One region of the Paenibacillus dendritiformis genome, then DNA from elsewhere that is predicted to be linked to it. Evidence: riboswitches for the same ligand, from Rfam matches in the RefSeq annotation. Region 1 holds a riboswitch; each other region holds the start of a gene.
The links. A riboswitch is a leader RNA that binds a small molecule or an ion and turns the genes downstream of it on or off. The one in region 1 is predicted to bind cyclic di-AMP.

Region 1 (3,273 bases):
TTCTTCCGAATCCGTTCCCCGGCATGATCCGGATCGGTAAATATGATGACTCCCCGCCGTTCCTGCGCCAGGGCGATGCGCCGTATCGTCATCTCGCTGACGGCCGAGCCTCCCGTCTCGATCGTATCGGCTTCCACGGCCCGCTGGATGGCTACGGTATCATCTTTCCCTTCCACTACAATCACTTCTCGAATCACAACTGCTGCTCCTCTCCGTTCCCGCTGCGCCTCTATGTAAAAACACAAAAGAAGAGGGAATTCCCTCTTCTTAGAATGACATAAAACGTTGTATCTTACTATATGTTATAACGCCGCCCTAATTCAATTCCGGCTTCACCGGACCGATAACGTACACCGTGTATCCGTGCTTGCGGCCGAATTTGCGGACGGTGCTGCTGCTGTCGAAGTAGACATCAATGATGTTCCCCTTGACTGCGCCGCCGGTATCTTCGGCGCGGCGGAATCCGATGCCTTCAATGTACACCCACCAGCCGAGCGGTATGACATCCGGATCGACGGCGATGGTGCGGCCTTCGGAGACGATGGCCCCGGATGCCGTCTTCGAGCCTGCAGAGCCCTCCTGTTCGGTATAGGCGGTCAGCTCTACGTTTTTGAGCACTTTTTTATAGTTGAAATCAAGGCTTCCGTTCGACAGGTTCCCCCCGCTGGCGGACAGTACGGCGACTTCCGGCTCTTTTTTGGTGCCGTAAGCAACGATTTGGTTCACTTGTTTCGTCTTTACCTTTTTGTCCACCATTTTGGAATACACGAGCTTGCCGTCCTCGTATACCTTCTCGATCTTCTGGATCACCAGGCCTTCCTGGCCTTTTTGCACCGTCTTCGTCTTGCCCTTCGCCAAGCTCGGATCGGCTTTCTTTACTGTCCGGAACGGAACCTTTACTTTTCGCTCCTCGACATTTTTGCGGACATCGATAATCCGGATGTCCATATTTTCCGATACGGCGGTCTCTTTCTTAGGGATGACCTTATCCTCCGCTTTGACGGGTATATTCAATGCGATCAATGCTTCATTCACTGATTTCTTTGTGGTGTAGTGCGTCGCTTTCTTGCCGGCCATCACGATATTGACCGGCTTGGCGCGCTCGATGATGACCCGATCACCATCGGCGATTTCCGAATCCAACGGCTTCGATACCACATCATGGGCCCCAACGGCTATCGCGTGCTCATCCAAAACATCGCGCAGCATCGATTCCCGGGTTACCAAAGCTTCTTCCCGTCCATCCACATAGACGGACAGGGTCTTCTTGGACGCGCTGTACTGAAATAATACGGCTATCAAGGTAATTACAACCGCCATAACGATGATGACAGAGACGATACGAACATTTTCATGCTTCCATCGCATTGCGAGCGACATGCTGGATGATCGGGGTTCATGGGTTTCGTCTTGAACGAGCTGTCCCACTTCTCGGTCCTCCTTACATAGTCCCGCCGTCGAGTGTTACGCATGATTTCTGGCTGACGCGACTATTTGAAGAATGTTTACGAAGCAACCTTGCGGTTCCTCCGCACCAACACCAGTAACGGTTGTTCCTCACCTCCTGTTTCTTACACCTATGACGTCTTTCTTTTCTTTATTCAAAAAAAGAAGATTTCAAGAAAAAACAAAAGAAGCCTAGTGCAAGAGGCGACTCTTTCATGGCTTCTCATTGAAACCCAAACGTCATCAGTCAAGGACGCACGAGGACCCCTCTCTCCGTACGCTGACGAGGTTAGCTGTCGGGTTCGGGCTGCGAGAGTCGCCCTGTCGCTGCGAACCGGCTCATGGCTCGGCTGCACCGAATTCACCCCAAGGAATCAATCCACGCGTTCAGCCAGGCTATAGATGCCGGCCAACACGCCATTTGGTTCCCCCGCTCTCCACTCAAGGAGATTAAGCGATACTGGTTGGTTGGAACAATATTCAAGTTTTCGTTTCGAACATCTGTGAGAAATCATATCGTGTTTGTAATCACCTTGTAAAGACAGTATCAATTCCGTTTTAAGCGAAAAAGGGTTAAAAAAAAGTAACAATTTCGCATTTTCATAATGGAATCCACTTATTTGGTGGCCTACATCTTTATTTCATCGGTTTTTCATCGCTTTTCATTGTATGTCAAAACATGTCAAAGCATTTTCAGTCGTCATTCTGCAAATTTCTTCAAATTCCATTCCTTTCAATTCAGCCGCCGCTTCAGCAACGAGACGAACATATGCGGACTCATTCCGCTTTCCTCGAAATGGATGCGGCGTTAAATATGGGGAGTCCGTCTCGACCAGCAGGCGGTCATTCGGGATACGGACAAGCACTTCCTTCGGCTGCTTGGCATTCTTGAACGTAATCGGCCCTCCAAATGAGATATAAAACCCCATGTCAAGGCACATTTTAGCCGTCTCCCAGCTTCCGGAGAACGAGTGCATGATGCCGCCGACCTCGCTGGCCTTCTCCTCGCGCAAAATCCGGACGACATCCTCATGTGCCTCGCGGTTATGAATTATAATCGGCAGCTTCAACTCGCGGGCAAGCCCGATTTGTTCCCGGAACACGCGCTGCTGCACATCCTTGGGGGAAGTGTCCCAATGGTAGTCAAGCCCGATCTCCCCGATGGCAACTACCTTCTCATGCTGTGTCAGATCGGCAATCCACTGCATGTCCTCGGGCTTCATCGTGATGGCATCGGTGGGATGCCAGCCCACAGCCGCGTATATAAACTCGTATTTCTCCGCCAAGGCCATCGTCGTCGGAATCGTCTCCCGGTTGAACCCGACGTTTACCATTTTCGTGACTCCCTGCTCATAGGCTCGGGCGATGATCTCCTCCCGGTCGGCGTCAAAGGCTTCATTATCTAAATGGGTGTGCGTATCAAATAGCATTGAAGTCACTCCTTCATAATGATGTATGCTTGTCTTCCCGAATGAATATCCGGCTTGCTGCCGTTCGGGTTCGCTCCCCGCCCTCTTAGATGAAGGGAAAAGCGGTTGTTATCCGGTCTCCCCCGACAGGAACAGCTGCCTCACATCGGCCGGCAGCGCATGCTGAACGGCTTCCAGCTTGTCCTTCGGAAAGTAAATATAATGCTTCCCTCTCCGGATGCCGCTAATCGAGCGGACGATATCCGATTTCTTCGACAGCTCCATGACGCGGCCATACGGATCGAGCAGCAAAATATGCTGCTGCGTCGGTTCATCCCCTACCCGGTACACATCGTACGGATTGTCCGATGGGGAGTCGAACATCAAGTCATACTCCGGATCGAGTCCCGCTTCCGCC
Region 2 (3,273 bases), 2.7 Mb from region 1:
CGCCAAAAAGCCTTCATGCCGGATGTCCGGACAGAAGGCTCAGGCCGCGTGCTCGCGGTTAGAATTGGATCTCCTGCTTCAAGTACGCCTTAGGCTCGGTGACGAGCCAGAACTCTACCGTATAGGTCTGGCCCTCCTGAAGATTCACAGCCTCGCTGTAGGTCAGCGATTTCCCGGGGAGCAGCGTCTCTTCTCCCAATACGGTTAAATAAACTTTGTCCTTGGAGGCGAGATATACCACTCTGCCCGCGGCGTCAGTCACCTTGAAGTCATACCGCTGCGAGGAGCTGAACTCAAGAAGGAGCTCTTCATGCGACGGGTTGGTGACGGTGAACGTCAGCAGCGCCTGACCCTGCTTGCTGCGTCCGACTTCCAGCTTCGACACCAGCGGCGAGATCCGGACGGCCTCCCGGAACTCATCCGCCAGCTTCTTAGCCGTTAGCCCGGAGATTGGCTTACGGAAGTCAAGATCGTCTTTGACGATCGACAAGGCTACAGCCGCGTGAATATAGCGGGACGCCCACGCCGAGCACTTGTAAGAAGATGACTTCGCCTGATCGAATGCCGGCGCGGCAATCTCGTCAAGCTGGTACCCCCGTACAAGCGCAGCGATCATCTCCTGATAGGTTACGGTTCGATCGGGCCGGAAATGTTCGGCATCCGTTCCCTTCATCAGTCCCGCTTCGATGACGGCGGGAATGGCCCCCCGGGCCGTGGCCCAGTGATCGGCCGCATCCGCGAATGCCGTGCTCGTCTTCTTCGTATCCAGTCCGAAGAGCTCGGCCAGCAGGACCGCCAGATCAGCCCGGCTCAGATCGTTCATTTCTATGGCATTGCTGCCGGGCTCTATGGCCCGCGGTTCCGCCTGGGTTCCGGCCGGAAGCGCCATCATGCCCGCAATAACCAATCCGCAGGCAAGTCTGTTAATCTGCTTCATCTCCATCTTCTCCCTTCGCGAATGTCGGAATGAATGCATGAATGCATCTTCCTATATTTTACCTGACGATCTTCAAGCGCGGGATGTTGCAGGATCAGGAATAGGATTCCCCTTCGGAGTCGGCGGCAACCGGGTACGCAGCAAAACAGCGGCACCTTCTCCAGATGCCGCTGCCATGATGTCCTATTTACTTGTTAGCCGGTAAACTCTTGAACCCATTCACCGTTGTAGTACGCGACGCCAATCGATGTGTAGTTCGGATTCATAATGTTTTGGCGATGCCCTTCGCTGTTCATCCAAGCGTTCATGACCTCTTCCGGCGTACGCTGTCCTTTGGCGATGTTCTCGCCGGCCGTGCGGTATTGGACGCCCTGCGACTTCATCAGATCGAACGGCGAACCAAGCGTCGGCGATTGATGGTCAAAATAATTGTTGTTATACATATCTTGCGCCTTGATCATCGCTACCTTGGTCAGCTTCTCATCCGATTGAAGCGGGTTCAAGCCGGCTTTGGCCCGTTCCTTGTTGACCAAATCCACCACTTGGCTCGCGAAATCCGACTTGTCCGCTGCCGTGCCATTCTCCGTGCTTGGCACAGGCTGGGCCGGCTTCGTTGGAGCAGGCGTTGGCTTGGACTCCGGCTTGTTGGCGGAATTGCCTGGATTTTGAACCGTCGGCTGCTTGACAACTGGCTGCTTGCTGCCGTTATGGCCTTGATTATTCCATTCCTTGACCAGGTTGTCCAACCAAGCTTGCCAGTCGCTGGATTTTGCCGGATCCGGGATGACGGCTTTCACATTGACGCCGTTTACTTTTACCATATAACAATTCGGGCTTTGCGCTTTCACCGCGTCGGCCTGCGGAGCCGCGAAGGCGGATCCCGCCGCCAGAACCGGCGCTAGCGCGATGGCGCTGGTCACTGCTACTTTTTTGAGCGTATTCTTCATTCGTTCATCTCTCCCTTTGCAGCCTACGAGGTTAGCTGTCGGGTTCGGGTCAAAGAGGTCACCCCTGACGCAAGTCTGCGCCTTCACCCCAAAAGTTGGTTCCCCCGCGCTCTTCCGAGCTTCGGCTTGATTCGAATTCGTACACATCGTAACACGAAATAGTAGGAGAGATCATGCTATAATATATGGCACTAAATTAAGATTTTGTTACCTATTGTAACCTTTTTGACACCTTGAACAAGGTTGGAATCCGCCGCCTTGGCTAAGCCCTTGACGTGTTACAACCCCCGCTGCTCCGCAATTATCTGTGTTCTCCCCCCTCTCATTGTTATCAAAAAATCATTCCTGCCTCATCCCCTTATTCCAAGTATCGCCAAAATATATTATAGTAGATTTCAAATCTGTCAAAATTTCGGATAGAGGTGCCTATGATTATTCGCATTGCTTTGGGACTGCTCCTCACCGCCATTGCAGGAGTGTATGCCCTCATAGAAGATGACCTGTACCAATGGTTCAACATTACCGGTTGGATTGGTCTCGGACTGTGCGGATTCGCCGGCCTGATGTCCGACGGGCTTAGCCAACCGGAGTACAACAGAGAGCGCAGCGCCAGTCAAGGCATAGGCTTCGTCGCTACGCTATGGCTGCTTGGCGCGCCGAGCCTGCTCACTTCGCTGCTGCTGTACATCCTCGTCTACCGCTAAGGTTGCCTGATCGAATGGATGCCAATCCCCGGCTACCAAGCTTTCGCTTCATGGCCATCCTGGTAATGGGACGTGTCTCCGTGCAATAAAATGCGGGGGTTCCCATCAATGAACTCCAGCTTGCACAGACATGCCGGATGAATGTAGGGGAGTTCCCACAGCAGATGCAGAGGGCGCGGCTCCGCGTGAGCCATCAGCAGCTTGACCACGACCGTATGGGTCACCATCAGGACGGATTGGCCAGGATGGTCGCGCACGATGCCTAAGAGCCGCGCCAGAGCCCGCTCTTGAACCTCATGGAAGGTCTCGCCGCCTTCAACCTGGAATCGGGCCGGGTTGTTCCAAAATAATTCGAATTGCTCCGGATCCCGCTCCTTCACCGCCGCCTGCGTCTGTCCTTCCCAGGCGCCAAGGTGAATCTCCTTCAGATCCTCGCAGGCCTGAATCGGCACATCCCGTTCCATCCGAATCAGCTCTGCGGTCCGGTACGCCCTTCCGCTGGAACTGGCATATATCGCATCAAGAGGCTCATGCCGTAGCGCCTCGCCGAGCCAGATCGCTTGTTGGACACCAAGCTCGGTCAATGGCGAGTCCTGATGCCCCTGCATTCGATGCTCCAGGTTCCACTCGGTCTGTCCGTGGCGCACTAGATAAATGGTTGTCGGTTTCATCGTATTTCTCCTCT
Region 3 (3,273 bases), 3.1 Mb from region 1:
AGCAGGCCAGGCTGAGGAATAGCAGGAACAGAATCGACATCGCGCTGAAAATAACCCATCCCTGCTTCCGGTTCGACGCGAAGCGGCCGAATGTATACGTAAGCGCGGCGGGAATGCACCACATCATCAAGATTTCGAGCACATTCGTGAGCGGAGACGGATTCTCGAACGGATGCGACGAGTTGACGCCGAAGAAGCCGCCGCCGTTCGTCCCGAGATGCTTAATGGACACGAGCGATGCGACCGGGCCCGCAGCGATATGCTGCGTTCCGCCCTCCAGCGTCGCCGCTTCCGCCGCCGGAGTCAGCGTCTGCGGCACCTTGAGCGCCCCCAGCACCAACGCCATCACGATGGCGAGCGGCAGGAGAAGACGCACGTGCGCCTTGACGAAGTCGGTGAAAAAGTTGCCGATGGCCCGGCCCGTCAAGCCGCGCATGAACGCGATCGCCACCGTCAAGCCCGTCGCGGCGGAAGTGAACATCATCATCGTAATGACCGCCATTTGCGAGAAATACGATAATCCCGTCTCGCCGCTGTAATGCTGCAGATTCGTGTTGGTCATGAAGCTGATGACCGTATTGAACGCCAGCGTGTGCTCCATCCGCTCCGTTCCGTTTGGATTCAGCGGCAGCAGATGCTGGACCCGTAAGATGACGTAGCTAACCGCGACGAGCATCAGATTCGTGGCAAGCAGGCTGAACATATATTTTTTCCAGCTCATATCCGGACGGCGGGCAAGCCCGCCCAATCTGTAGATTGCGTTCTCCACCGGTCCGAACAGCCGGTCCGTGCGATTGGGCTCATTGGAGAACACAGCGTATATATAAGTGCCGAGCGGCTTCACCAGCAATAACAGCGCGAGGAGCACGACGGCGATTTGCAGCCAGTCCATAGAGCTTGCCTCCCTTAATTTCCTTCTATTGCTTCAAAATTTCTCCGGATGAACCAGAGCATAGCCTAAATATAAGAAGAGAAAAACAGTAACAATCCCGATGACAATCATCCGCGCTCTCCTCCTTCATCCACGACCCGCCCGCACCAGGCCAAGAAGCCATAGAACAGGGCGAATGCCGCAGCAATGAGCACGGCCATAACGAGATCAGACATGCGGATACCTCCTTACGAATAAGCGGCCGGTTCGTCCGTTACCAGGAACGAATAATTCCGGCTCGAGGTGTAAATGACATAGTTCGCGCCCAGCCCGCGGTAGATAAGCCGCGGATTTTGATTTGCCGTGATGACATAAATCGGCTTCGACGTCCAGCTCCGGCAGATTTGCAGGTAACGGCAGCACAGATTCAAGCTTCGTTCGAATAAAAAGATTTTGCCGACGGCCAGCTGCGGGATGACCCATGTTTTCTCATCGGACGTATGGAGCAGAATCAGATGGCGAGCGCCAAGAGCGCGCATCCGCTTAAGCTCACTACGGTTGTTCGCCAGGGCGGCGAAGGGAATGTCCTTCTCCAGCAGCAGCTTGACGAACGCTTCGCCTGCGGCATTGGGCGCAGACACCAGTACGACTTCCTGTTGATCCATTTCTTCTCTCCTCCGATTCTTCGTCCGGAGACAGCAACAAAAAGAAGCCGGCAACAAGAGGAACTCTTCTCGCGGCTTCCAGGCACAGCAAATATAACCGTGTCTTTCACGACGTTCGTTGCCTCTCTCGGTACGCTTACGAGGTTAGCTGTCGGATTCGGGCGAGAGAGTCGCCCTACCTCGGGACATGGCGCATCATCCGCGCCTTCGCATGCCCCGGGATTCACCCCATGAATGTCCGCAGACATCCGGTTGGTTCCCCCGCTCCCTGCCATGCAGGGATTCAGCGATACAGACAATCATGTGCAATTGGCATGAAAAAAGACCGCAGAGGAACCCCCTGCGGCCGCAATGGTCACAAGTTCATCATCCTCCCCCTCATGAGCGCAGCAGCCGCAGGTGGCGGAATGCCGCACTCAACAACGCTTACGAGGTTAGCTGTCGGATTCGGGCGGTGAGAGTCGCCCTACCTGAGTGATGCGGCCCTAGGCGCCGCGCTCAGGATTCACCCCATGTGCCGCTGATCGGCTCTCACACCGATCAGGCCGCACCGTTGGTTCCCCCGCTTTCCTTGCGGAAACTCAGCGATTGTAAAATGAAAATATTTGAAATTCATGAATCGTATATTACGCTTGCCTCCACGCTTTGTAAAGGAAGCGGAAAGGCAGAAAAACTCCTTTTTGGCAAGATTAAAAGAAACGGCGGCGCTTACAAACGGCCCTTTCTTGGCCTGCCTCGCTGCAGCTCGTGTTTTCGCGGTTATCCTACTTCGGCGGGAGAGCGTCCTCTCTTCGCGGGAACATCGGGCTTCATTGGACCGCTCCCGGCTCCCGAAATGCACAAAAAAACCGTCTCCTCACAAATGGTTGCGGCGATGCCTCCATCTGGTCCAGAAACGGTTTCTTTATCTGTTTGGACGGCCCACGGCCCTTCCGTCCGTCTATTCAAGCTGTGACGACAAACGAAAATCCTTCGATGTCCTCGGCCGCCTCCTCGAACAACTCCAGCAGCTTGCGGCCGTACTCGCCCAATCTTTGCTCGCTTGCCTCATAATCGAGCCAGGTGACCGTTAGCGGCAGCTCGACATACCCGGTCAGACAATCCCAGAGCGCATCCAGGTTGCGGCCGTAATGCTCCGGCAATTCCAGCGCTTCCTGCAGGAACGCATGGAGCTGTTCCTTGCTCTCGATGGAGCTCCCCTCCAAGACGACATTGCGCACGGAGCGTCCCCCTTTCTCATTCTATCGGTTCGAACGTCTCATAGTGGTCTTCGGTCTTATAGATCAGTCCGTCGTTGGAAAACACAATTCTGTCCTTTCCACGATGGCCCTTCGTATAGTTGATATCCGCTTCATACCAGATTCTGCCCTTTTTCTTGGGCAGCTTCCCTTCCCGGTTGCGAAATATGTCGCCGCCGATGCTTTTGCCTGGAGCTGCCTCGTGCAGATTGCCTTGGCGGGCATCCCAGCCCAACCTCCTCGCTTCCTCCTTGGTGATGAAGTTATCCGGCAATTGCTTGTGCGCCTTGATATAGCTCGCAACCTCTTCGAAGCCGGTCAGCTCCTGCTTGCCCGAATCCGGAATGGCGGACGGCTTGCTGTCCAGACCGCAGCCGGCCAGCAGCAGCAGGCTCAATAGAAAGACCAGTACGGATTTGATGACTTTCAACGATGTCTACCTCGCTTCGCTCTTCGTAGAGCAGGAGGCTTCATGAATGCACTTCCTGCCCTCTCGCTG

Region 2: another riboswitch for cyclic di-AMP. It lies ahead of L6439_RS10860 (CAP domain-containing protein); the one in region 1 lies ahead of L6439_RS28135 (resuscitation-promoting factor).
Region 3: another riboswitch for cyclic di-AMP. It lies ahead of L6439_RS12705 (hypothetical protein); the one in region 1 lies ahead of L6439_RS28135 (resuscitation-promoting factor).

Annotation. Positions count from the first base shown of each region.
Region 1 covers NZ_AP025344.1:6,334,734-6,338,006, reverse strand. Annotated here, with positions in the region: gene rnmV (ribonuclease M5) at 1-197, opposite strand, end outside; gene L6439_RS28135 (resuscitation-promoting factor) at 316-1,428, opposite strand; cyclic di-AMP (ydaO/yuaA leader) riboswitch at 1,709-1,913, opposite strand; gene L6439_RS28130 (TatD family hydrolase) at 2,109-2,876, opposite strand; gene L6439_RS28125 (HD domain-containing protein) at 2,985-3,273, opposite strand, start outside.
Region 2 covers NZ_AP025344.1:2,483,020-2,486,292, reverse strand. Annotated here, with positions in the region: gene L6439_RS10865 (BsuPI-related putative proteinase inhibitor) at 59-937, opposite strand; gene L6439_RS10860 (CAP domain-containing protein) at 1,132-1,884, opposite strand; cyclic di-AMP (ydaO/yuaA leader) riboswitch at 1,890-2,021, opposite strand; gene L6439_RS10855 (hypothetical protein) at 2,313-2,588, shown strand; gene L6439_RS10850 (histidine phosphatase family protein) at 2,621-3,259, opposite strand.
Region 3 covers NZ_AP025344.1:2,903,148-2,906,420, reverse strand. Annotated here, with positions in the region: gene kdpA (potassium-transporting ATPase subunit KdpA) at 1-892, opposite strand, end outside; gene kdpF (K(+)-transporting ATPase subunit F) at 926-1,003, opposite strand; gene L6439_RS12705 (hypothetical protein) at 1,120-1,536, opposite strand; cyclic di-AMP (ydaO/yuaA leader) riboswitch at 1,654-1,835, opposite strand; cyclic di-AMP (ydaO/yuaA leader) riboswitch at 1,945-2,133, opposite strand; gene L6439_RS12695 (barstar family protein) at 2,481-2,756, opposite strand; gene L6439_RS12690 (ribonuclease domain-containing protein) at 2,773-3,204, opposite strand.